DNA from 4 places in the Sphingomonas sp. ID0503 genome. Region 1 is predicted to be linked to each of the others. Evidence: predicted binding sites of a transcription regulator. Region 1 holds the regulator's gene; each other region holds the start of a gene.
What was found. Region 1 encodes LexA, which represses DNA repair genes until DNA is damaged. Its sites were predicted from a motif close to GTTCCNCNCTTGTTCT; they were not measured.
Positions count from the first base shown of each region.

Region 1 (5,795 bases):
CCCCGCACCGCAGCGTCGATCGGTCCTTCGGCCCACTCGGTCACGCCGTCAAGTGCGTCACGCAATTGCAGCAGAAGCTCTGCCGCACCGCCCTCCAGCAGAGCCGCCGCCTTGTCCTCTATGTCGATCGGTCGCGTTCGAAACAGGAAGCTTGCACCCACCGCCAGCTCATTCAGGTCCTTGGCGCGGACCTTCAGCACCGGCATGGCGCGGCGCAGCAATTCGGCATCCACATCGCGTCCGGTCGCGGCCTGAACGAGGGGCAGGACCAGATCGGCCAACCTGCCGTCATCCGCATCGCGAATGTAGATACCGTTCAAGTTCTCGATCTTCTTCACGTCAAACCTGGAAGGCGATCGCCCGATGCCGTTGAGATCGAAGAGCGCGATCGCCCGGTCGCGGGAGATCACCTCCTCGTCGCCATGCCCCCAGCCGAGACGGAGCAGGTAGTTGCACAGCGCCTCGGGCAACAGGCCCATGTCGCGATACGCTTCGACGCCCAAAGCACCGTGTCGTTTCGACAGCTTCGCCCCGTCCGCACCGTGGATCAGCGGGACGTGCGCATAGACCGGCTCCGGCCAGCCCATCGCGCGGATCAGCGCCAACTGACGGAAGGCGTTGTTGAGGTGGTCGTCGCCGCGGATGACATGGGTGACGCCCATGTCGTGGTCGTCTACCACCACCGCCAGCATATAGGTGGGCGTGCCGTCGGAGCGGAGGAGGACCATGTCGTCCAGCTCGGCATTTCGCACCGTTACCGGACCCTGCACGCGATCCTCGATGGTCACCTCGCCCTCGCGCGGTGCCTTCAGGCGGACGACGAAGGGGGCGTCACCACCCTCGGAAGGATCGCGGTCGCGCCAGCGGCCGTCATAGCGGAGCGGCAGGCCCTTGGCTTTTTGCTCGGCGCGCATCACCTCCAGTTCCTCGGCGGTGGCGAAGCACTTATAGGCATGGCCCCGCGCCAGCAGATTGCGCGCCACCTCGGCATGACGATCGGCGCGGGCGAACTGGAACACAGCGTCCCCATCCCAGTCGAGGCCAAGCCAGCGCATCCCGTCCAGGATCGCGTCGATCGCCGGCTGGGTGGAGCGGGCGCGATCGGTGTCCTCAATGCGAAGCAGGAACTTGCCGCCGGTGTGCCGGGCGTAGAGCCAGTTGAACAGGGCGGTGCGCGCGCCCCCGATGTGCAGGAAGCCGGTGGGGGAGGGGGCGAAGCGCGTGACGACCGGGGTGGCCGCCGCTGCCGGGGTGCTTGCGCTCAAGCGCATATTCTCCAAGGATCGGCCCCGAAATCATCCGAAGGCCCAGGAAATCGGCACGGCCCCTAGCATAGCCCTCCGCCTGCTTCAAACCACGTCGCCGGTACGGGCCGACGCGCGGATTGAAGCCGTGTTGGAGGCGGAGCGGGACCATCTGCCGCTTTGGCTACCGGTCGCTTTTGGCGCAGGCATCGCGGCCTGGTTCGCGGTTCCGACACAGGACGGCTGGATCGGGTTCCTCGCCATCGCAGGCGCGATCGGCGTAGCCGCCGGTGCTTCGGGCCATGGTGGCCGCTTCTCGCGCGCTATCCTCATAGGCGCACTCGCGGCCGTTCTGGGCTGCCTCGCGATTTGGGCCAAGGCGGAGCGGGTCGCCGCTCCGCGCCTCGATCGTCCCCGTGTCGTGACGCTGTCCGGTCCGGTCGAGCGCGTCGAAGGCCTGCCGGCACGCGGCCTCATTCGCCTGACGATCGCCACACCGCTCACGGCGGGCGGTCCACCCGCCCGCGCCCGTGTGAATGTGGCAGAGGAGGATGTGCCTGCCGGCCTTAGCATCGGCGATACATTGTCGCTCCGCGCCCGCCTGATGCCGCCAGGTGAGCCGGTTCTGCCGGGCGCATATGACTTCGCCCGCGTTGCCTGGTTCGACGGCATCGGCGCGACCGGTCGGGCCTTTGCCCCTGTTACGATCACGGCAAAGGGTGAGCCGCCATTCGGCCTTTCCCGCCTGCCGCAATGGCGGGCGCAGCTTTCCCGCCACATCGAGGCGCAACTGCCCGGCTCGCCCGGCGGCATCGCTACCGCCTTCGTGACCGGAGACGAAGGCGCGATTGCGGACGCGGATGCCGAGGCGATGCGGCGCAGCGGTCTCGCGCACCTTCTGTCAATCAGCGGTCTGCATGTCACCGCCGTTGTCGGCGCGGCGATCCTGCTGACGATGCGTCTCCTCGCGCTTAGCCCACGTCTTGCGCTGCACTGGCCGCTGCCGCTCATTGCGGGCGGAGCGGGGGCCGTCGCCGCGATCGGCTACACGCTGCTCAGCGGCGGCGAGGTGCCGACAGTCCGGTCGTGCATCGCCGCACTCCTCGTCCTCGGCGGCCTTGCGCTTGGGCGGCAGGCGATCACCCTGCGGCTGGTGGCGACGGGCGCGCTGCTCGTTCTCGTCTTCTGGCCGGAGGCGCTGGCCGGTCCCAGTTTCCAGATGAGCTTCACCGCCGCGACCGCGATCGTGGCGCTCCACGAACTCCCGCTCACCCGCCGCCTGCTCGCGCGCCGGGAAGAGGGTAGGGGATGGCGGCTCCTGCGCGCGCTCGGCGGACTGATCGCCACCGGTCTCCTCATCGAAGCGGCGCTCGCCCCGATCGCTTTGTTCCACTTCCATAAGGCTGGCCTCTACGGCGCTTTCGCGAACATCGTCGCCATCCCCCTCAGCACCTTCGTCATCATGCCTCTGGAGGCGGTGGCGCTGCTGCTCGACATCATCGGCCTCGGCGCGCCGTTATGGTGGGCGACCGGATTGGCAATCGAGGCGCTGCTCGCCATCGCCCGTGCCGCCGGCGACGCACCGGGCGCGGTCGCCGCTCTCCCGTCGATGCCGCCTGCCGCTTTCGCTCTGATGGTGGCGGGCGGGCTGTGGCTTGCGCTGTGGCGCACACGCCTGCGCCTATGGGGCCTGGCACCGGCGCTGATCGGAGTAGCAATGGCTCTCATGACTCCTGCGCCGGACCTCCTCGTCACGGGTGACGGTCAGCACTTGGCGCTGCGGACATCCGATGGACGCTTCGCCCTGCTTCGGCCCCGTGCCCGAGACTACACCCGCGACACGCTCGCCGAAATTGCCGGCAGCGACGAAGCCCTTCTCGATCTCGAAATGCTCCCCAACGCCCGCTGCACCCGCGACTTCTGCATGGCGCGCGTCGCGCGGGGTGGGCGAAGCTGGACGGTCCTGGCGAGCCGCAGCGACCAGTTCGCGCCGATCCGCCAAACCAATCGAGCCTGCGCGATGGCCGACATTGCCGTTAGCGACCGGCGACTGCCGCGCAGCTGCCGCCCAAGATGGATTAAGGCCGACCGAACGCTCCTCGCGGAGACCGGCGGCCTGGCCATAGACTTCGACCGTGTCCGCGTAACGGCAGCACGTCTGCCGCGCGACGATCACCCCTGGCGCGCGGTCCGGCTCAATACCGCCGCAACAGCCCGGCCAGCCGGCCCTGGATCCGCACCTGCGCTGGGGCGTAGCGTTGCGGATCATAGGCGCGGTTCGCCGGATCGAGGCGCACCATCTGCCCCTCACGGCGGAAATACTTGAGCGTGGCCTCGGCGTCATCGACGAGAGCGACGACGATCTCGCCCTCCCTCGCACTATCGACGCGGCGGATGAGCGCATAGTCGCCGTCGAGAATGCCGGCCTCCACCATCGAATCTCCGGAAACTTCGAGGGCGTAATGCTCACCGGGGCCCAGGAGGGCGGCGGGAACGGAGAGTGAGCTTTGCCCCTCCAGCGCCTCGATCGGCATGCCGGCCGCGATACGCCCGTGCAGCGGAATCTCGATCACGTCGTTGGCCGCAACCGGCGGTGTCACCGGCACTTCGCTCTTCACCGGCGTGTTGGTGTTCGCGGCCGCAGGTGCCGCCTTCTTCGCCGGAACTCCCTCAGGCAGCCGAAGAATTTCCAGCGCGCGGGCGCGGTTCGGCAGGCGGCGGATGAAGTTGCGCTCCTCAAGCGCGCTGATCAGGCGGTGCACGCCGGATTTAGACTTCAAGTCCAGCGCCTCTTTCATCTCCTCGAACGAAGGCGACACTCCGCTCTCCGCCAGACGGTCGCTGATGAAGCAGAGGAGGTCGTGTTGCTTGCGCGTCAGCATGTCGGTGCCCTCACTCGGGAACGAATGTGGAACAGGTAGTGAATGTTCCGCGATGCTGTCAACAACATTCGCTTGGGGCGAACTCAGTCGCCGGTCAACAGGCGCTCGGTCGCGGTCCGGACATCCGCCTGCCGCATCAGGCTCTCGCCCACCAGGCAGGCACGCACGCCATATTCGGCCAGCCGGTCGAGATCGGCGCGGCTGCCAAGGCCGCTCTCGGCGACGATCAGGCTGCCTTCGGGCGCAAGCGCGGCGAGATCGATGGTGCGGCCGATGTCGACGGTGAAGTCGCGAAGGTCGCGGTTGTTGACGCCGATCAGGCGCGACCGCAGGCCGGCGGCGCGCGCCATCTCGGCGGCGTCGTGGACCTCGACCAGCACGTCCATGTCGAGTTCGATCGCCGCCGCCTCGATCTCCGCCATCTGCCCGTCGTCGAGCGCCGCGACGATGATCAGGATCGCGTCCGCACCCATGGCCCGCGCCTCCGCCACCTGCCACGGATCGACCATGAAGTCCTTGCGCAGGCAGGGGAGCCCGCAGGCGGCACGCGCGGCGATCAGGTAATCGGCGCTCCCCTGGAAATACGGCTCGTCGGTGAGGATCGACAGACAGGCGGCACCACCGGCCTCGTAAGCGCGGGCGTGGGCAGGCGGGTCAAAATCCCCTCGGATTAACCCCTTAGAAGGCGATGCTTTCTTGATCTCTGCAATCAGCCCGGTCCCAAGGGTCTCGACTTTCGTGCGTAGCGCCTGCTGGAAGCCGCGCGGCGGTGAAGGAGCAGGCCAGTGCGAAAGGCCCTGCGGCCTGCGCACGGCCACTTCTTCATACTTGGTCTGAAGGATCGCTTGTAAACGGTTAGAGGTCATCGGCTAAAGTCGATCCAGCAGTCGAGCAGCGCCTTGGCCAGCCCCTTGTCGATGGCCTCGGCGGCTTCTTCGGCTCCGTCGCGAAGCCCGTAGACTTCACCGGCCACCTTCAGAGCGGCAGCGGCATTGAGCAGCACGGCATCGCGATAGGGCCCAAGCTCACCCTCCAGCAAGCGGCGCAGCGCGGCGGCGTTGTAGGCGGCGTCACCACCCCTGATGGCGTCGAGGGGATGGTCGGGCAGCCCGGCATCCTCCGGCGTGACCTTGCTGGAGGCGAGGCCGTTCGCCGACAACGTCACGGCGCGGCTCGGCCCCGCGATCGATAACTCGTCGAGGTTCTCCTCGCCCGCGACCACCATCGCGGCATCGCTGCCGAGCAGCTCGAGTGCCTCGGCCATCGTTTCGAGGTAATCGACCCGAGCCACCCCAATCAACTGGCGGCGCACCCCTGCGGGATTGCAGAGCGGACCGAGCAGGTTGAGGATCGTCCGCCGCCCGATTGCCTTGCGGACCGTCGCAAGGCGACCGAGCGCCGGGTGGTACTTCTGCGCGAAGAAGAAGGCGATGCCGAGGTCGGCCAGGCTCTCCTCCGCCGTCTCTGCGGCGCGATCGAGATCGAGACCGAGCGCCTCCAGCGTGTCCGCAGCCCCGGCCTTTGAGGAGGCGGCGCGGTTGCCGTGCTTGGCGACCGGTACGCCGCAGGCCGCGACGACCAGCGCCACCGCCGTCGAGATGTTGAGGCTGTGCGCGCCGTCACCGCCGGTGCCGCAGACGTCGATTGCGTTGGCGGGAGCGGCCGCGCG
Region 1 is NZ_JBLZUR010000002.1:1,820,104-1,825,898, reverse strand. Features, by position in the region: gene gltX (glutamate--tRNA ligase) at 1-1,271, opposite strand, end outside; partial or broken gene ACM608_RS09850 (ComEC/Rec2 family competence protein) at 1,186-2,907, shown strand; gene lexA (transcriptional repressor LexA) at 3,440-4,126, opposite strand; gene trpC (indole-3-glycerol phosphate synthase TrpC) at 4,210-4,992, opposite strand; gene trpD (anthranilate phosphoribosyltransferase) at 4,989-5,795, opposite strand, start outside.

Region 2 (5,795 bases), 1.7 Mb from region 1:
CCGTCGGGTGCGGCGGTGAAGGTGACCTGAGTGGGATAGGCGAAGTCGATCCTGGCGTCGTTGAACGCCTTGAGGATGCCGAGCACGACGCGGTGCTTCACCACCGGCGGACTGCCGAGCGCGTCGGGAATGTCGAACTGCACGTCGAAGTCGATGCTGGAGGCGCCGAAATCCTTCATCGCGCAGACGACGACGGTGCAATGCTCCCGCTCCACGACTTCGCGGATCAGGCGCACCGCCTCCTCGCACTTCTCCGGGCTGGTCTGGTAGGTGACCCCGATCGCCAGCGTCTGCCGCCGCCGTTCCAGCCGGTTGAGGTTGTGCAGTTCCTTGTCGAGGAGGTTGGTGTTGCTGACCACCACCTCCTCGCCGGTGGTGGCGCGGACGCGCGTGGTCTTGAGGCCGATCGCCTCGACCGTGCCGATGGTGCTGCCGAACTTTATCGTGTCACCGACCGAGAAGGGCCGGTCGAAGATGATCGACAGCGCCGAGAACAGATCGTCGAAGATGCCCTTCGCGGCGAGACCAATGGCGATGCCGCCGATGCCGAGTCCGGCGATCAGGCCGGTCACGTTCACGCCGAGATTGTCGAGGATCATCAGCGTCGCGACGGCGAACAGGACGATCGTCACCATCAGCCGGATCAGCCCGATCGCGCTGCCGAGGTTCGAGTGGTTGGTCATGCCCGAGGCGCGATGCTCGACCGTGCCCAGCACCACCTCCCGCACCCACATCGTCACCTGCAGGGTGGCGGCGATGGTGAAGAAGAACTCGATCGTCCGCTCGACGGCGGCGGGCGGATCGGCATAGCCCCCGACCAGCCGGGCGGCGACCGCCACCATGAAGAGGATATGCGTGCGGATCGCCGCGCTGGCGATGATCCGCGGCCAATGGGCGTGGAAACGGGATCGGCAGAAGCGGAGCGCGAGATGGCGGATGCCGAGCATGGCCGCGACGATGACCGCGCCGATCGCCACCGCGACCAGTATTTCCAGCCCGTTCGCCAGCACCCACCGGACGGTCTGGTCCCAATAGGCCTCGATCTGGCGCGCGTAGACGCTGCCGTCGAACGGGGATGGCTTCGTATCGTTCTGCATGGGCGGTGTCAGGCGGCCTCGACCGCGCAGTCCTGTTCCGTGGATAGGTGGTCGAGGAAGGCGATCAGCCCCCTTTCCTCTCGCGACAGGTAACGCGCCGCGCGGGGAAGCTGGATGTCCGCCATCTCCGGTGCGGGCTTTCCTGTCGCCAGTGCGATGAGCGCGGGATGAACGTAGGACTTGCGGCTGATCGCGGGCGTGTTGCCGAGCGCCTCGGCGACCGGCTCCAGCAATTGCTTGATCTTGATGCCCTTCTCGCCCGCATCGACCAGCGCCTTGAACGCGATCACCGAGGCGCCCCAGGTGCGGAAATGCTTGGCGGTGAAGTCGCCGCCGCTCGCCTGCTTGAGGTATTCGTTGACGTCGCCGGAGGTGACCGGATGCCGCTCGCCCGCCGAATCGAGGTACTGGAACAGGCGCTGGCCGGGGATGTCCTGGCAGCGCTTCACCAGCCGGGCGAGCTTGGCGTCGGCGATGGTGATCTTCTGCTCCTTGCCCGACTTGCCGATATAGCGGAGCGAGACGCTGCCCTTGCCGAAGGTGGCGTGGCGATCGCGGAGCGTGGTCGCGCCGAAGCTCTTGTTGCTTTCCGCATAGGCGTCGTTCCCGACGCGGACCTTGCCGAGATCGAGGATGCGGACGACGGCGGCCACGACCTGCTGCTTGCAGAGCTTGCCCGAGGCGAGATCCGCCTCCACCTGGGCGCGGATCGCCGGGAGCGCGCGGCCGAAATCGGCGCAGCGGCCGTATTTCTCCGCCTCCTGCTGCGCACGGAAATCGACATGGTAGCGGTATTGCTTGCGGCCCTTGTCGTCCATGCCGGTCGCCTGGATATGGCCGTGTGGCGACGGGCAGAACCAGGCATTGGTGTAGGCGGGCGGCAGGCCGATGGCGTTCAGCCGGTCGATCTCGCTGCGCTTCTCGATCCGCTTTCCCTTAGGGGTGAAATAGGCCCAGGCATTGCCTTTCCGCTCGCGCGTGATGCCGGGTGCGGAGTCGTCCACATAACAGAGCATGGGTTCGGGAACGCCGAAGAGTCGGCGCTGTTCCGGCGGCCCGCCGATGGGGGCGGATGCGCCGGAAGTTTACCAAGTTTGCGCTACGTCATCGCGAAAAATCGTCCCCTCAGTCCTCGATAGTCAGGATTTCGGCGGCCAATTGCGCGCCATCAAAGGCGATCACCGCGACGTCGGCGACGATATGGCCGGGCACGCTCCATTCCATCTCCCCCACCGCTTCCGCGAAGTCGGCGAGGCGCGACGCCTCCTGCGGGTGCCGGCCGCGATCTCCAGCCGGTGGCGGTCCCCGGTGAACAGGCCCGAGGCCCAGCCGCCGAGCGGGGCGAGCGCGAAGGTGCCGAGCCCCATCGCGCGGAGCGTCCGGGCGATGGCGCGCTGGGGATCGGCGCGGCGGCCGGTCACGCCCGCTCCGCCAAGTCGAGCCAGACCGTGATCCGCCGCCGCATCCGCGCGCCGATCCGGCGGCCACGGCGCATGTCGTAGATCAGCCGGGGGTCGCGCGCGACCTCCCGCCCGAATCGCGTCTCTGTCATTCCGCTCGCCTGCAGATAGCGGCGGATGCGCGGCCAAAGCTCCATAACCCATGCCTCCCGACTCCAATCGTTCCATGTTTGTTCTTGTCGGAGGCTATTTCCTACTTGTCTAGGTAAAATCCTATCCATAGGGTGAGCGGCATGGCTGAGGTGTCGGATCCGAGGAAAGTTCTGGAGGCGTTCGTGGACGAGCGTCGCGCCGATTATGCCGGTCTGTCGCGCGTGCTCGGCCGCAACCCGGCCTATATCCAGCAGTTCGTAAAACGTGGCGTGCCCAAGAAACTGGACGAGGCCGACCGCCGCACCCTCGCCCGCTATCTCGGCATCGACGAGGCGCTGCTGGGCGGGCCGACCGCGCCGCCGCCGGCCGATCTGGTCACGGTGGACCGGCTGGACGTGCGCGCCTCGGCAGGGCTCGGCATCGGCGGCATGGACGACCGTCCGCTCACCCGCATCGCCTTCAGCCGCGCCTGGCTGCGCGACCTGACCGGCGGGCGGACCGAGGGGCTGTCGATCATCGAGGTGCGCGGCGATTCGATGGAGCCGACCCTGTCCGATGGCGACGAGATCCTGGTCGAACGCCTCGCCCCCGGCGACCGCCCCCGCGACGGCATCACCGTGCTGCGGCAGGCGGGCGAGATCCTGGTCAAGCGCCTTTCCGTCGACCCGGTCGCCCGCCGCTACACGATCCGCAGCGACAACCCGCGTTATGAGGCGTGGACCGCCGGGCCGGGCGAGATCGAGGTTCTCGGGCGGGTGATCTGGGCCGGGCGGCGGGTGCGGTAGGTCGGATGCGGCGCGCCGCCTGTTCGAGTCCGGAAGAATGGTTGCGCATCGGCGGGCAGGAAACAATCCGCAACGCCGTTCGCCCTGAGCTTGTCGAAGCCTGTCCTGAGCGACTGCCGCAGGCAGGCAGTCGAAGGGGCCCGTGCCGAGCGTGTCACTGGGGCTTCGACAGGCTCAGCCCGATCGGGTTGGGGTATGTGACAGGGGTTGAGGCGGGCGCGGCGACGCTCAACGACGCCGCTGACCCGCCTCAGTAGATGAAGCTCAGGCTGCCCCGCACGCCGCGCGGGGCGGCGTAGAAGGCCTGGCCCCAGGCGAGGCTGTTCAGGTACTTCTTGTCGAAGACGTTATCGACATTGACGCTGGCGCGCAGGCGATCGGGCAGGACGTTGATGCCGGCGAACAGGTCGACGACGGTGAAGCCCTTCTGTCGCAGGAGGAAGCCGTTGCCGGTATCGTCCGCATTGGCGGTCCGACTCTGCGCGCGCAGCATGACGCCGGCCTTCAGATTGCGCCATTCCGGCACCTGATAGCTGCTGGCGAGCTTCAGGCTGCGACGCGGGGCGAAGGTGCGGGTCTTGTCGCCGAATTCGTCCTTGATCGACAGGAAGGTGACGCCGCCGTTGACCGTCCAGTTGGTCGTGACCTGCCCGGCGATCTCGAACTCGACGCCTTTCGCCTTGGTGTCGACGCCGACGTAATAGTCCTTCCCGTCGTCGAAGCTGCCGGCATATTCCGCCAGCCCCTTCTGCTTCGACCTGAACACTGCCGCCGTGGCGTAGAGCCGGCCGCCGAAGGCCGTCGCCTTCACCCCGCCCTCGACGCTGGTGCCCTTGGCGGGATCGAGCTTGCGGCGGGTGACGTCCACCTCGATCTGCGGATTGAAGATGTCGGTGTAGCTTGCGTAGAGCTTCAGCCCGTCCGCCACATCGACGGTCAGGCCGGCATAGGGTGCGACCTTGCTGTTCTTGCGCGCCTGATTGGTGCCGTAGCTTTCGCCGGTGGACTTCAGCCAGATCACGCTCGCCCCGACCACCGCCTTCACCGGATCGGCGATGTCGATATGCGCCGCGCCATAGGCCCGGGTCAGACGATCGGTGGTGTTCGTCTGCCGCGTTGCCTCGGGATAGTCCGGCTCGGGGATGGTCAGCTTGTCCCAGGTGTAGACCGACGGATAGTCGAACATCGTGTCCGAAAACGCCTCGTACTCGTAGAGCTTTCCGCGTCCGGCGGAGAAGCCGAAGGCGAGTTGGTGCTTGCGTCCGAACAGGCTGAACGGGCCGGAGGCATAGGCGTCCCACAGATACTGCTTGTTGTCGGACGGGTAGATGCCGGTCATGCCATCGACGCCAAGCCCGGTATCCCGATCGTAGAGGCCAGTCGCGTAGAGCAGCTTCGACCGATCATCGACATGGCGATAGGTGAAGACGCCGCGCACCGACCATTCGCCGCCGAGGTCGAGCGCCGCCTCTCCGAACGCGGTCTCGTCGGTGACGTTGCGGTAGGTCCAGGGCTGGGCGGTGCTGGTCGAACGCGGCAGATCGGCCTGGCCGCCGTCGGTATAGATCAGCGGGATCGCGCCCCAGAGCACGCCATCCGCCTCGTTCCGCTGGCGCGCATAGCCGAGGGTGATGCGGAGGGGCTGTACCGGCGACCAGGCGATCAGCCCGGCATAGACGTCGCGGTTGACGTGGTTGAAGTTGAGGTGAGAATCGCGCTCCTCATGGGCGACGATCGCGCGGGCGCTGAGCGTGCCGTCCTTGGTGAGCGGGACAGAGACATCCGCCTCGATCCGCCGCTCGTCCCAGGACCCGACCTCGCCCGTCACTGTCGCGCGAAAGGTGTCGAGCGGCCGCTTGCGGACGAAGCTGACGGTCGCGGACGGGTTGCCGATGCCGGTCATCATCGCGTCCGCGCCGCGCACCACCTCGACCCGGTCGAACAGGATGGTGTCGAGATCGCCGAACTGGATGCCGGAGCCGAGCAGCGGCAGGCCGATGCCGTCCACCTGGAAGTTGGTGATGTTGAACCCGCGCGCGGTATATTCGGTGCGATCGGTCTCGTTCCGCTGCACGTTGATGCCGACGACCTGATCGAGAAGCGCGTTGACGTTGGTCAGGCGGAAGTCGCGGATGCGCACCGGATCGACGATCGTCACCGACTGCGGCGTTTCGGACAGGGTCAGCTTCAGCCCGGTGGCGGCGGCGCTGTGGGGATCGGCGACGCCGGTGACGATGATGTCGCCGGTCGCACCCTCCTCCGGCGCGTCGGCCGCGAGAGCCGGGCCCGCCATCCAGGCAGCGCCCAGCATCAATCCTGAGATCACAGGCTTCATTGCAATTCCCCTTCCCCGCCACGCG
Region 2 is NZ_JBLZUR010000002.1:153,752-159,546, reverse strand. Features, by position in the region: gene ACM608_RS01740 (mechanosensitive ion channel family protein) at 1-1,097, opposite strand, end outside; gene ACM608_RS01735 (DNA topoisomerase IB) at 1,106-2,113, opposite strand; gene ACM608_RS01730 (hypothetical protein) at 2,276-2,518, opposite strand; gene ACM608_RS01725 (hypothetical protein) at 2,515-2,649, opposite strand; gene ACM608_RS01720 (S24 family peptidase) at 2,791-3,435, shown strand; gene ACM608_RS01715 (TonB-dependent siderophore receptor) at 3,686-5,770, opposite strand.
Region 2: a site for LexA is predicted at 2,719-2,734, ahead of ACM608_RS01720 (S24 family peptidase). Genes of this name have one in related genera too.

Region 3 (5,795 bases), 420 kb from region 1:
GGCGCTTCACGTCGCGCACCGGCATGGCGGTGCCGACACGGACGGCCTGCATGCGATTGTCGACCCGGTGACAGATCAGGTCGAGGCGCTTGGCGCCGAGGCCCTTGGCTTCCAGTTCGGCGCAGAGCTGGACAACCAGCTTGCCGACATAGCGGGCGATCGTCTCGGCCGCGCCGATGGGCTCGGCGAAATTCCGCTTTACCTCGATCAGCTCGTCAGGACGGATCGGATCGATCGGTTCGCTGAGCAATCCCAGGGCCTGGTCGAGGCGGCGACCGAGCTGCGGCCCGAAGCGCAGGGCGAGCGGAGCGCGCGGTTGCGCGAGAAGATCCCCGATGCGTTCGAACCCGAGAACATGGAGCGCTGCGGTCATATCTGTCGGGAGGCGCAACGCCGGCAGTGGCAGACCGGCCAAGATCGCGCTGCCGTGACCGGGTGGCGCAACCACGATCGGCTTAGCGGCATAGCGGGCCAGGGCGTGCGCAGCGCCCCAAGTGTCGGCGATAGCGGCACGGGCGCACACTCCGGAAGCGGAAAGCCGGTCGACCAGGCCGGCCAGCATCGCGTCTTCTCCGCCATGGAGATGATCGGCCCCGGTCGAATCGATCACCAGCCCGTCCGGCGCATCGGCCGCGACGATCGGCGCGTAGCGCTGGAGCATCCACAGCGCGAGGCGGTCGAGAGCTCGAGCGTCGGCCGCCTCGTCGTGGTCGCGGACCACGAGGTTCTGCACGAGAACCCGAGCCTTGGTCGCGGGCATCCCTACGCGCACGTTGGCGGACTGGGCCGCGGCGTCAACCGCCAGCACCACCTGCTTTCTCCCGTCGCGGCCTATCAAGGCGAGCGGCGCCTCAGCCGGAGGCGCCGCGTCGCCAGCCTTCCGCCGGAGCCGGTCGGTGGACCAGCTCGGCAGGAAGAGCGAGACGACCCGTGTCATCACACGCCTCCACTTCAAAATCTGCACTTTCGCCCGCACGGGCGCGGATGAGTTCGAGGAGCCAACGATGGCGGCCGACGCCGGGCACCGGCAGGGTCGCCGAGGGAATGACGGACACGCGCCACCTGGTGGCGGCGGCCGTCGGCTGGCCGAAATCAGAAGCCTCGGTCTGCCGGCGCCAGCGCCTCAATGCGATGCCGATCGTGCCGCTGCCTTCGGCGCAGAGCTGAAGGCGCCGCGATGCGGTCATGTCGAGCCGTGCGACTTCGCCGACGACGGCGCCAAGGCCGCCATGGCGCAAGCCTTCCTCGACACAGGCCAGCACGGTCTTGTCGTTGCCCGCCTCGACGTAGATCACGCGATCGGGCGAAAGGCCCGCCTGCGCCAACGCTGGGGCGAAGAGATCGGGCCGGGTGATGACCCAAAGAACCTTGCCCCTGGTTCTCGCTGCGATCCCGGCGGCGAAGAGAGCGGCGGCCGCACCGTCAACGGCACCGTTGCCGCCGCCGGCAATTTCATGGAGTGCGCCGAGCGTGAGGCCACCGCTGGGAAGGCGCGAGTCGATCTCGGCGATCCCGAACGGAAGCACCGATTTCACGCGCCGGCCTCTGCCTTCGATCTTCTCGATCTGCGCGCGCAACGACTCTATGGCGGGCTCGGGCCGCAAATTCCTCGTTGACCTCCGGGGACGGGTTTAGCATCATGTTCTCTATTTGTTCTAACTTTCAGAGCCGTGAGTCAAGGGCCGAGTCTGCACAGGGCGACTTACGGCCGGGTGTGGTCATAGCCGTTCGATCTCATCGGCGGCGAACCATCCCTGTTTTTGAACCTGAGCAGCCAGAAGGTCCGGGCTCTCGGTGTAAGCCACCAAAGCAAGGCTCTTCTGTGCTCGCGTGCATGTGACATAGAGAAGGCGACGCGTGCGATCGACACCAGTTTCCCCGCCATCCGACCGATCTGTTGTCGCTTTTACGCCCAGAAGCCTTTCATACGAGAACATGAAGCCTTTTGCTTCGCTGTCATCCAGAACAACCAGGACCCGATCAAACTCAAGTCCCTTCACGCCCTGATGAGTGCCATATGGACCTTTGTCGCTGACGTATTCCGCGAACGGCTTCACTTGGCTATACGCGGTCTCCAGGAACGCTCGCCAAGCCTGAAGGCTGGAAGGTGAAGCTTCTGCTTCCTCTTCCGGCTCTTCTTCAACTGCTTCTTCCGGGGTTATCGAAGCAGGGTTCGAAGAATCCTCTGCGTCTACAAATGGTCTGAGAGCGGCTGGGATCTCGAATAGCCCATGCCTCGCTGTACATTCTAGAATGTCTAAGAAGCGCGCCTCCGGCTCGGATGACGCAATTGCGGTCAGTTCATCTACGGCCGCTCGAATAGGGGCCAAAGGGTCGCCCGGCGAAGGAGTCTGCGCCAGAGCATTTCGCTTCAGGAGCGGTGAAGTCTTTCTTAAATGGGCCATGACTGCGAAGCGGTCTCCTGCCTGAGCCGCGGCTAACAACGGCTCCACTCGCTCCGTAAACAAGCGGAGGCCCGCGAGTTCGCCCTTTCTAAGGCCAGTCCCAAGCCTGGAGTCGCTGTCGAGAGCCTGAAACATTGGGAGAAAGCCGCGCCGGGATGCCGCCATGTGATGCTCGAGCGTCAGCGTCTTCACGGAAGCATCGTCGTTCCAGCCGTCGTCGCCGCAAATTTCGGCCATGCGCTCGCGAACACGCCCCTCAGCGGCGGGTTTATCTGAGGTGCTGGCAGGCGCTATAAAGATCCTGGCGACACCCTTCGCGCTGTCGTCTCGGGCTATTTGCGTCTGCCCATCGACGGCGGCCCGGAGGACGTTGCCGAGTTGAACGATCCGGCGCGGCGACCGGTGGTTCATCCGTTTAACGGGACGAGCCCATTCTGCAGGAATGTTCTGTCCTAGCTCAGGATGACCGTCGGAATAAATGCGCTGCATTGTGTCTCCGAAGAGACCGAGCGCGAATTTTCCCTTGTGCAAGGCTGCGAGGGAAAAGAACGCCTCTACAAGCGACTTGTTCGTGTCCTGACTCTCGTCGATCAATAGAAATGGATATTTGTTGACAAGAACCGCCTGCATCGAAGGCTTGGACAAAATGAATGAGGATGTGATCTTGAGAACTTCCGAGTGCGATAGTGAATCCGCGCCGAAATTGTCGCCGTTCGGATTGTAGGTGAAGCGCCTTGGCGTAGCGAGCCATTCGAGACGTTTGATCGTCGATGCAATCGCTCGCTCACGATCCTGAGCAGCTTTCGAGCCTGCGCGGCCCTTGGCTTGCTTCTCTCGAAGTTCCGCCAGATCCTCAGGAAGAGTCTTCAGCAGCCAGGCTTGGATGTCCGTGTGATGTGTCCCAATCTGGCTCCAACAGAAACTGTGAATCGTGGAAATCGGAAACAGCGCGTCCTGACCAACGCGCGCGGCAATCTCATCTGCCGCCGCGTTTGTATATGTTATGACCGCGACCTTCTTCCCAGAACGCCTGAAGCCAGCGCCGAAGCTATCGCGGAAGTAGTCTAGCGCCTCCTTCAACGAGCGCGTCTTCCCTGATCCCGCGCCGGCATAAAGGAAAAAACTCTTCGGAGCGCCGGGGTCGAGGCAGGCTTTAATCTCACGATCGACACTATCGTCCGTTTCCGGAGGACCGAGCTCAATTTCCAGCAAACTCATGCTCCAGCTCCCGTAGGCACGCTGTCGCTAATCTCGCGGGTAACTGCGTCCTGGAACCATTTGAGGCCTGCACGGATATACTCGGGTGGCTTCAACGCGGTTGGATCCTTGAGCATCAGGCAGTCCAGCGCGAATGCCGCTTTCTCGGCCGTTTTCAGAAGTTCGAAGAGTTCATCTTCGAGCTCGTCTCCGGTCACACCACTTGCGACGATTTCCTTGATGCTGTCGCTAGTACGGGACCCTTCAACAGCAGAAATTACGTCCAGATTCTCGAGCACGAGAGCGTCTTCGAAGGTGCGCGGAATTATGTATTGCGGGCTACCGTCACCGCCTGCGATCGGAACCGGTTTTTGGTAGGCGACGTAGAGCGCATACCCTTCGGTCGTTATCGCTGCGTGCTGTTCCGGCTCCAGCGCTATCAGATCGTCGATGTTCTCCTTTCGCGGGTGCCACTCCTTCAGCACCTGATTGGCGGACTTCTGGTTTGCGCCGACCTTAGGCCTTGCGGCCTTCCACCGCGTTGTCTCGCCGCCAGTCTTCAGAGGAACCTTGGTTGCGACCGTGGCGTCGAGGTCGCTGATTATCAGCGTAGCCAAGCCCAATTCATCGACCAGATCCCTGAAGCTGTGCGCGTGGCTGCCACCAAGCTCGAGAAGTGTCGTGTAGCGCCGCGCCAGTTCCGGGAAATGATGCCGGATGAAGTGCGGGACAAGGATGCGCTCAGCTTGACCCTCCACGAATACGATGCCGTCTGCGAAGAAAAGATCGCAGTGGGTCGCTTTGAGATATCGACGCACGAACCGCTTTGTCTCGTCTCCCGGCCCAAATATATACGACAGGTTGGCAACCGTGGTGGTGGGAATGTCCTCTTTGGAGGTGGCCGGCCGTCGCCGGAAATAGCGAAGGTTGGCGAAATCCGCCTCGTGCGCGACATGGCTCGAATGCGTGCTCACTACGAGCTGAGTGCAATAGGCTGTCTTCTCACCGAGATCATCGTGCTTTCGAAGAAGCGCGTAGGCCTTGTTGATAAAGACCTGCTGGACTTGCGCGTGGAGATGAGCTTCAGGCTCCTCGACAAGAACGAGATGTAGCGGTGGAATTTGATCCTGCGGCGTGAGGTCTGCTTCGGCCGAGGCTTTTCCAACTCGCATCCATTCATCTCGGTATCCCATGAGCATGAAGACCATTGCGATGAGATTTTGATAGCCTAGACCCGAATAGTCTTCTGGAAGCTTCAGGAGCTTTGAACCGTCCCCGGTAGGATCAGCAATTTGGTACTGTACCGCCGAGCTGTGTTTAAGCCCGTCAGTCGCGTGGAGGAGCGTTGAAATTTTGAGCTTCGGATTTGTAATCCCAGGATAGCCGAGATCCTCTAGTTCCGCGAAAGCGGCGGCAAATCCAACCTGCAAGCGTTTGTCAAAGCTCTGCTCAGCCGTTTGGATTGCGCCTAAGGCCTCGAAGTCTTCCTCAGATGGCGTCTTCGCCGGGTCGAGGTGGCGGTCGTAATAGGATCGAAGCTGATCTGAGAGGCGGCGCTTGAAGCGACGTGTTGTTGGCTCGTAGCCATCTTCCGAGCTGGAGGACCGCTCCGACGCATCTGCGAAATCGCGCTGTGCGGCGATCTCATCGATCTTGATGAGATTTTTGAAGGGCGACCTGTCGAGGGGAAGAGCAGTGTCTGAAAGGGACTGTGGGCATGCGTAGCCCTTGATTGGTTCAACGACTGCCGACGGATCGAGAACGAACGCCCGAATGTCTATATGAGCGCGGAGGCGTCGTTCTAGGAAATCAGTCAAGCACCTTGGCCATACCTGAACTTTCACAACCTCGCCGTTGGGGCCCTTCGCGACCGCATCCCGAGCTGCGTTGCGCTGAAGAAGATACTCCGCCTTCAGCTTCTCAATATCAGCGACTCGAAATTGCAGACGGACACCGAGTAGGCCGCCGTTCCAATCGAGGGTCGGGAGAATGTGAACCACGTGCTGAATTTCGGAGACAGGCACATCGAGCCAAACATCTAGCGCTGGCAGTAGCGCATCCAGCTCTACATCGGCCTCGGTATCACCCTCCCAGGCCTCTCCGAGCGCGTCAATTTTGGGCCAGTTGGCGATTGTAATGTCGCGGAGTGCGAGGCGCGCCGGGGACAGCAGGAAATAGCGGAGGGCGACCATT
Region 3 is NZ_JBLZUR010000002.1:1,405,020-1,410,814, forward strand. Features, by position in the region: gene ACM608_RS07770 (DUF6504 family protein) at 1-937, opposite strand, end outside; gene ACM608_RS07775 (ImuA family protein) at 852-1,577, opposite strand; gene ACM608_RS07780 (UvrD-helicase domain-containing protein) at 1,719-3,623, opposite strand; gene ACM608_RS07785 (AAA family ATPase) at 3,620-5,795, opposite strand, start outside.
Region 3: a site for LexA is predicted at 1,642-1,657, ahead of ACM608_RS07775 (ImuA family protein). Genes of this name have one in related genera too.

Region 4 (5,795 bases), 1.3 Mb from region 1:
GATTTTCCGCGAGGGTCATGCCAGCGTAGGCTGGCATCGGTTCGGAGCTTGGCGCTTCCGATCGGAGCGACCCCAGCCTTCGCTGGGGTGACGGTCTTAGCTTGGAGAAGTTATCACCCCACCCGGTGCAGCGCCGCGCCGTTCGCGCGTAGCCAGGCGCGCTCCGCCTTGGGCTCCCGCCCCAGCAGCCTAAGCGCCGCCGCATGAAACGACGGGCTGTGGTCCATGTGGAGGCGGTGGGCGACCTCGTGTGCGACGACCGACTCCAGCACCGCTGGTGGGGCCATGATAAGGCGCCAGCTGTAGCGGATGTCTCCAGAGCCGGCGCAGCTGCCCCAGCGTGACTTCGGATCGCCGATCGAGACGCGGCCGATCGACACACCAGCCTGCACCGCCATCTTACGGGTGAGCGCATCGAAACGGGCGAGCGACTCGGCACGGAGCCAGCGGATGATGCGGGGGGCGAGCGACTCGGGTGGACCGCCGACGAAGAGCACGTCGCCCTCCACCCGCACGCGGCGACCGTGGTCGGGCGACCAGCGGATGGTGAGGTCACGGCCTTCGAACGGGAGGGTCGCGCCGTCGCCCAGCGGTGCGGCGACCCGGACCTTCGCCAAAGCCGCCTCTATCCAGCCGCGCTTCTCCTCCGCCCAGGCGAGTGCGGGGCGGAGGGCGGCGCGGGGTGGAAGGGTAAGGCGCACCGTGCCGTCGCGCGGATCGACCACCAGCCGCATCGTCCGCGCGCGGGCATGACGGCGCACCGTCAGCGGCCGGGTGAGCGCGCCGCCGGTGAAGAGGAGGTCAGAGCTCGCCTTCGATGACATGGTCTTCAAAATCGCCAACATCGTCCTCCGACACCGTCCAGCCCTTTACCGAGGCCTTGGCGCGGTGGATCGCCTCGCGATCGCCGGAGATGAGGTGGTGCCAGTCGGGGAGCGGCTTGCCCGCTTCGACCAGGCGATAGGCGCAGCTGGACGGCAGCCAGTCGATGTTGCGCAGCTTCGAGGGCGTGAGGCGCACGCATTCGGGCACGAAGGCGTGGCGGTTGCGATAGCTGCTGCACTGGGCGGTGCGGCGATCGAGCAGGCGGCAGGCGATGTTGGTGGGGAAGACCTCGCCCGTCTCCTCATCCTCCAGCTTGTGCAGGCAGCATTTGCCGCAGCCGTCGCAGAGCGACTCCCATTCCTCGCGGGAGAGCTGGTCGAGGCGCTTTTCCTCCCAGAAGCGGCCGGTTAGCGCACCCATTGGTCCAGCACCTTGGCGACATCGGCGGGCTTCAGATCCTGCGGCACCAGCGCGATCGGCTTTCCGTCCGGGCCGAAGAGCATCGCGGCGCTGCTGTGATCCATCAGGTATCCGGTGGCGCCCTCCTGAGTCACCTTCTTGTAGAAGACGGCGTATTCCTTGGCGACGGCGGCGATCTGCTGCGGCGTGCCAGTGAGGCCGATCAGGCGCGGGTGGAATGCGGCAACGTACTGCTTCATCACGGCGGGCGTATCGCGCTCCGGATCGACGGTGACGAACACCGGCTGAACCTCGGCGGCGCGATCGGGCGCGCTCTTCTCGAAGGCGGCGAGGCCCTGGCTCAGCGTCTGGAGGCCGAGCGGGCAGACGTCCGGGCAGAAGGTGTAACCGAAGTAGATGAGGACGTAGCGGCCGGCGAACGCCTTCTGCGTGACGGTGCGCCCGTCCTGATCGGTAAGCGTGAAGGGACCGCCCAGTCTGGCCCCAGCGAGCGGAGCCTCGGCGGCCGTATTGGCCTGCTGACCGCAGGATGCCAGCGCGAGCGTCGCGGCGAACGCCAAGGTCTTGAAAAGGAGAGCTGCATTCATGGCGGAGCCAGCCATGCTCTGCTAATCCGGCCGGCGCAAGGAATGGAGGGCGATGTGGCATCGAAGCGTTGGGGGAAGGCGGCATCGGTCGCGGCGGTGGTGGCGGGCCTCGGTCTGGCGATCCCAGCGACGGCACAGTTCTCCCCCTCCTACAACTTCCTGAAGGCGGTGAAGGACGCGGACGGCGCGAAGGCCATGGAGTTGCTGGGAAGCGGCGGATCGGTCATCAACACCCGCGACCTGAACACCGGCGAGAGCGCGCTGCACCTGGTCACCAAGCGCCGGGACAATACCTGGCTCGGCTTCCTGCTCGGCAAGGGTGCCAATCCGAATGCCAAGGACAAGACGGGCAACACGCCGATGCTGCTCGCCGCGACGGTCGGCTGGGCGGAGGGCATCCAGACCCTGCTGTCGGTTGGCGGACAGCCGAATCTCGGCAACGGATCGGGCGAGACGCCGCTGATCCGCGCGGTGCAGAACCGCGATCTGGCGAGCGTGCGCGTGCTGGTGGCAGGCGGTGCCGATCCCAACCAGGCCGATACCGGCGCGGGCATGTCGGCGCGCGCCTATGCCGAGCGTGACGGCCGGTCGCAGGCGATCATCAAGGAACTGGATGCCGCCAAGCCGAAGAAGGCAACCAGTATAGGGCCGGTGCTGAAGTAACCGGCTGCGATCAGTCCAGCCCCTCAAGGCTGGGATCGAGCGCGCCGAGCACCCGGCGGGCGGCGCGGCGGGCGAAGCGGAGCGTTTCAGCCTTGCGGCGCGGCGCGGCAAGCGGGGTCTTTGCGGCCTCTCGCACGATTTCCGCGTCATAGCGATCGGCGACGATCAGGCCAGCGATGTCGGGCGCGAAGTCTGTGCCATGGAGCGGGCTGGCGTCGAAGCCGGTCGGAACCGCCCAGTAGAAGCGGTCGCAATAATCGAGATAGTCCCGCCATTTGCGGTCGCCGAGCAGATCGCCGCGCGCCACCTTGATCTCGACGATGGTGATGCAGCCGTCCGGGCCGATCGCCATGATGTCCGCGCGGCGGTTATTGCCAAGCGGCACCTCACAGATCGCCATCCAATCGTGACGGAAGAACAGGCGGGTGACCCCGCGAGCGACCGCCAGCGCGCCGGCGGGGGCGTCGTCAAAGCAGGGCTGGATGGAGGCGGAGGCCATGAGGCAGCTTAGAACAAGCGGGGAACAAGGCCAAGGGTATGCTTAGAAAGAGACCGCTCATCCGTTCGCGCTGAGCTTGTCGAAGCGCTAGCGCGACGGTGGCGCTGGCCCTTCGACAAGCTCAGGGCGAACGGGGGTGGGAAGTGGTCGCTCGGACCTCAGCGGTAGAAGATATGCGCGCCGATCTGAGCCACGCGCTTGGCGCCGGGCCAGCTGGGGCGGACGCGGGCGGCGTGGAAGTAGAGCGAGTCGGACGCCTCCGACTGCCATTCGCCATCCATGGCGATGCGGGCGATGGCGACGGCCTTCTTCCAGGCGGCGCTGGACTGCGGCGGCGTATTGTAGCGGCCGGCGCGAACAAAGCCGAACTGGCTAGGCTGGGTGATGACGGAGCAGATCCCGGCGGGGAACTTGCCCGACTTGCTGCGATTGATGACCACCTCGGCCACGGCGAGCTGGCCTTCGAGCGACTCGCTCTTCGCCTCGTAGTAGATGGTAGAGGCGAGGCACGCCTCGTCTCGGTCGTCCGCCTCATGATCGGCGCGCTGCTCGACCAGGCCGGCGAGGGTCGCGGCCTTAACCGTCGGCATTTCGCCAATCGCGGGGTCCCCGGCAACTGCGGGAACTTCCAAGGGAACCTGGTCGTTATTGGCGGAGAAGTCGGTCGAAACCGAAGGGCTGGTCAGAACCGCGGGGACGAAATTGCCCGCAACCGAAGGTGCTGAAACAGTGCCCAGCCCGAGCACGCAGAAGCTGGCGACCGCGAAAAGCGCGGCGCGAAGGTCTAGCGACATTCACATACTTATCTATGCGGTGGGTCGATCAAACCAAAGGGACGCCATACCCCGCCCCCGATCTTCCCCCCGACTGCGGTGACCGTCCCGTGCCATGAAACACGATCGGCCCTGCGCCTTGGTATCAGATTTGCCATCTGCCGCCGTGCTGCGGTGCGTCAACCGATGCCGGTTATTTCAGCGGCGAACCGTTCGCCGTCCGGGATATCCAGTTCAACCACCCAGAGATCGGGGTCCGCCCGGCGGCGGCGCACGAGGTACGCGTCGGGAGAGTCGGCGGAGCCGACTCGTTGCCAGGCGTAGGTTCCGTCGTTCCCCAGCAGCCGTTCGAGCAAGGCGCGGTGAACGCCACGGTCCACCCAGGCAATCAGCACGGCACCGGCCTGTTCGTCGCCCTTGGCGAGCACCGTCGCGCCACCGCCTTCGACCTGCGCCTTGCGGATGATCGCGGAGACGAGGACGCGCGCGGTTAGCCGTGCCGTCACGCCTGGGCGTAGCCCTTCAGACCGGCGAGCGGGATCTTGGAGCGCATGAAGGTGCCGGTGCCGCGCGCCACCTCTTCCCCATGCGCATCGACCAGCCGCGCCTCCGCGACAAAGACGCGGCGGCGGCCGCTGATCCACTTGCCCTCCGCGACGACGGGACCGGCGGTGAGCGGGCTGGTGAGCAGGAGGTTGAACGCGGTGGTCAGGAGGAAGCGGTCGGTGACGAGGCTGTTTGCCGCGTAGAAGGCCGCATCATCGAGCATCTTGAAGTAGCTGGTGCCATGCGCCGCGCCGGCCGCATGGTAGTGCCGTTCGTCGATGGTGAAACGGATACGCGCGTGTCCTTCCTCAGGGATGTCCAGCGTCGATTCGAACAGATTGTTGACCGGCGCCGCGCGGTAGAGGCGTTCGAGGGCGCGGAAATGCGCGTCGGCGCCGGTCTCCGGCGAGCCGCTCAAGGCGTCAGGCCACGTTGCGGGCTTCGCCGCCGGCGAGCAGCGCATAGAGCGCATCCTGGCTGACCGCCCCGCGAAGCTTTGCGACGAAGGCGCGGTCACGCAGCCGGCGGCTGACCCGGGCCAGCGCCTTCAGATGCTCCACCCCGTTTTCGGGCGGGGAGAGCAGGAGGAAGACGAGATCCACCGGCATCGAGTCGATCGCCTGGAAATCGATCGGCTGCGCCAGCCGGGCGAACAGCGCGCGGACCTTGGGCAGCCCCTCGATCTTGCCGTGCGGGATCGCGACGCCCGCGCCGAAACCGGTCGAGCCCAGACGCTCACGATCGACCAGCCGGTCAATCACGAGTTTCTGGTCGACGCCGATGATCTGTTCCGCCGAATTGGCGAGGTGCTGGAACAAGGTCTTCTTGTTCGGCACGGCCAGTTCGGCGAGCACAGCGCCCGGCGCGAGAATGTCGCTGAAATCTTCCATCAAGACCGGTCTGGGGAGAAACCTACGCGCGCGCCGGTTCGACCCACCCGATCGTCCCGTCGTTGCGGCGATATACCATATTGAACGCTCCTGTCCCGCTATTCCGGAACATCAGCGCATTGGTATGGCGCAGGTCGAGCATCATCACCGCGTCCGACACGCTCGCATCGGGGATATCGACGCGCGTTTCGGCGATGATCAGGGGATTGTCGGCAGTCTCGACCTCCGCCTCCTCAGCAGGAGCGCCGAAGACGGTGTAGCCCGCATTCTCATCGATCGCGCCCGCTGGGGTCGCGGCCTTGTCCTTCAGCCGGCGCATGTAGCGGCGCAGCTGAGTCTCGATGCGGTCGGCCGCGCGGTCGAAGGCGGGATGCGCGACCTGATCCTGGCCATGCGCCTTCAGGATGACGCCCTGCATGACATGGGCCACGATGTCGCAGTTGAATCCGTTCTGGTGAGGGCCGCTGCCGAAGGTGACCGTCGCGGCGATCGCGCGCGAGAAGTACTTGTCGGCGATGGCGTTCAGGCGATCTTCAACATGCGCGCGGAGCGCATCGCCGGTGTCGACCTGATGACCAGAGACACGGATTTC
Region 4 is NZ_JBLZUR010000002.1:3,097,710-3,103,504, reverse strand. Features, by position in the region: partial or broken gene ACM608_RS16215 (transglycosylase domain-containing protein) at 1-2, shown strand, start outside; gene ACM608_RS16210 (M48 family metallopeptidase) at 114-824, opposite strand; gene ACM608_RS16205 (YcgN family cysteine cluster protein) at 802-1,245, opposite strand; gene ACM608_RS16200 (SCO family protein) at 1,233-1,847, opposite strand; gene ACM608_RS16195 (ankyrin repeat domain-containing protein) at 1,875-2,495, shown strand; gene ACM608_RS16190 (MmcB family DNA repair protein) at 2,506-2,994, opposite strand; gene ACM608_RS16185 (cell wall hydrolase) at 3,153-3,788, opposite strand; gene ACM608_RS16180 (DUF1491 family protein) at 3,947-4,273, opposite strand; gene ACM608_RS16175 (PaaI family thioesterase) at 4,270-4,776, opposite strand; gene ACM608_RS16170 (PTS sugar transporter subunit IIA) at 4,736-5,203, opposite strand; gene hpf (ribosome hibernation-promoting factor, HPF/YfiA family) at 5,226-5,795, opposite strand, start outside.
Region 4: a site for LexA is predicted at 3,005-3,020, ahead of ACM608_RS16190 (MmcB family DNA repair protein). Genes of this name have one in related genera too.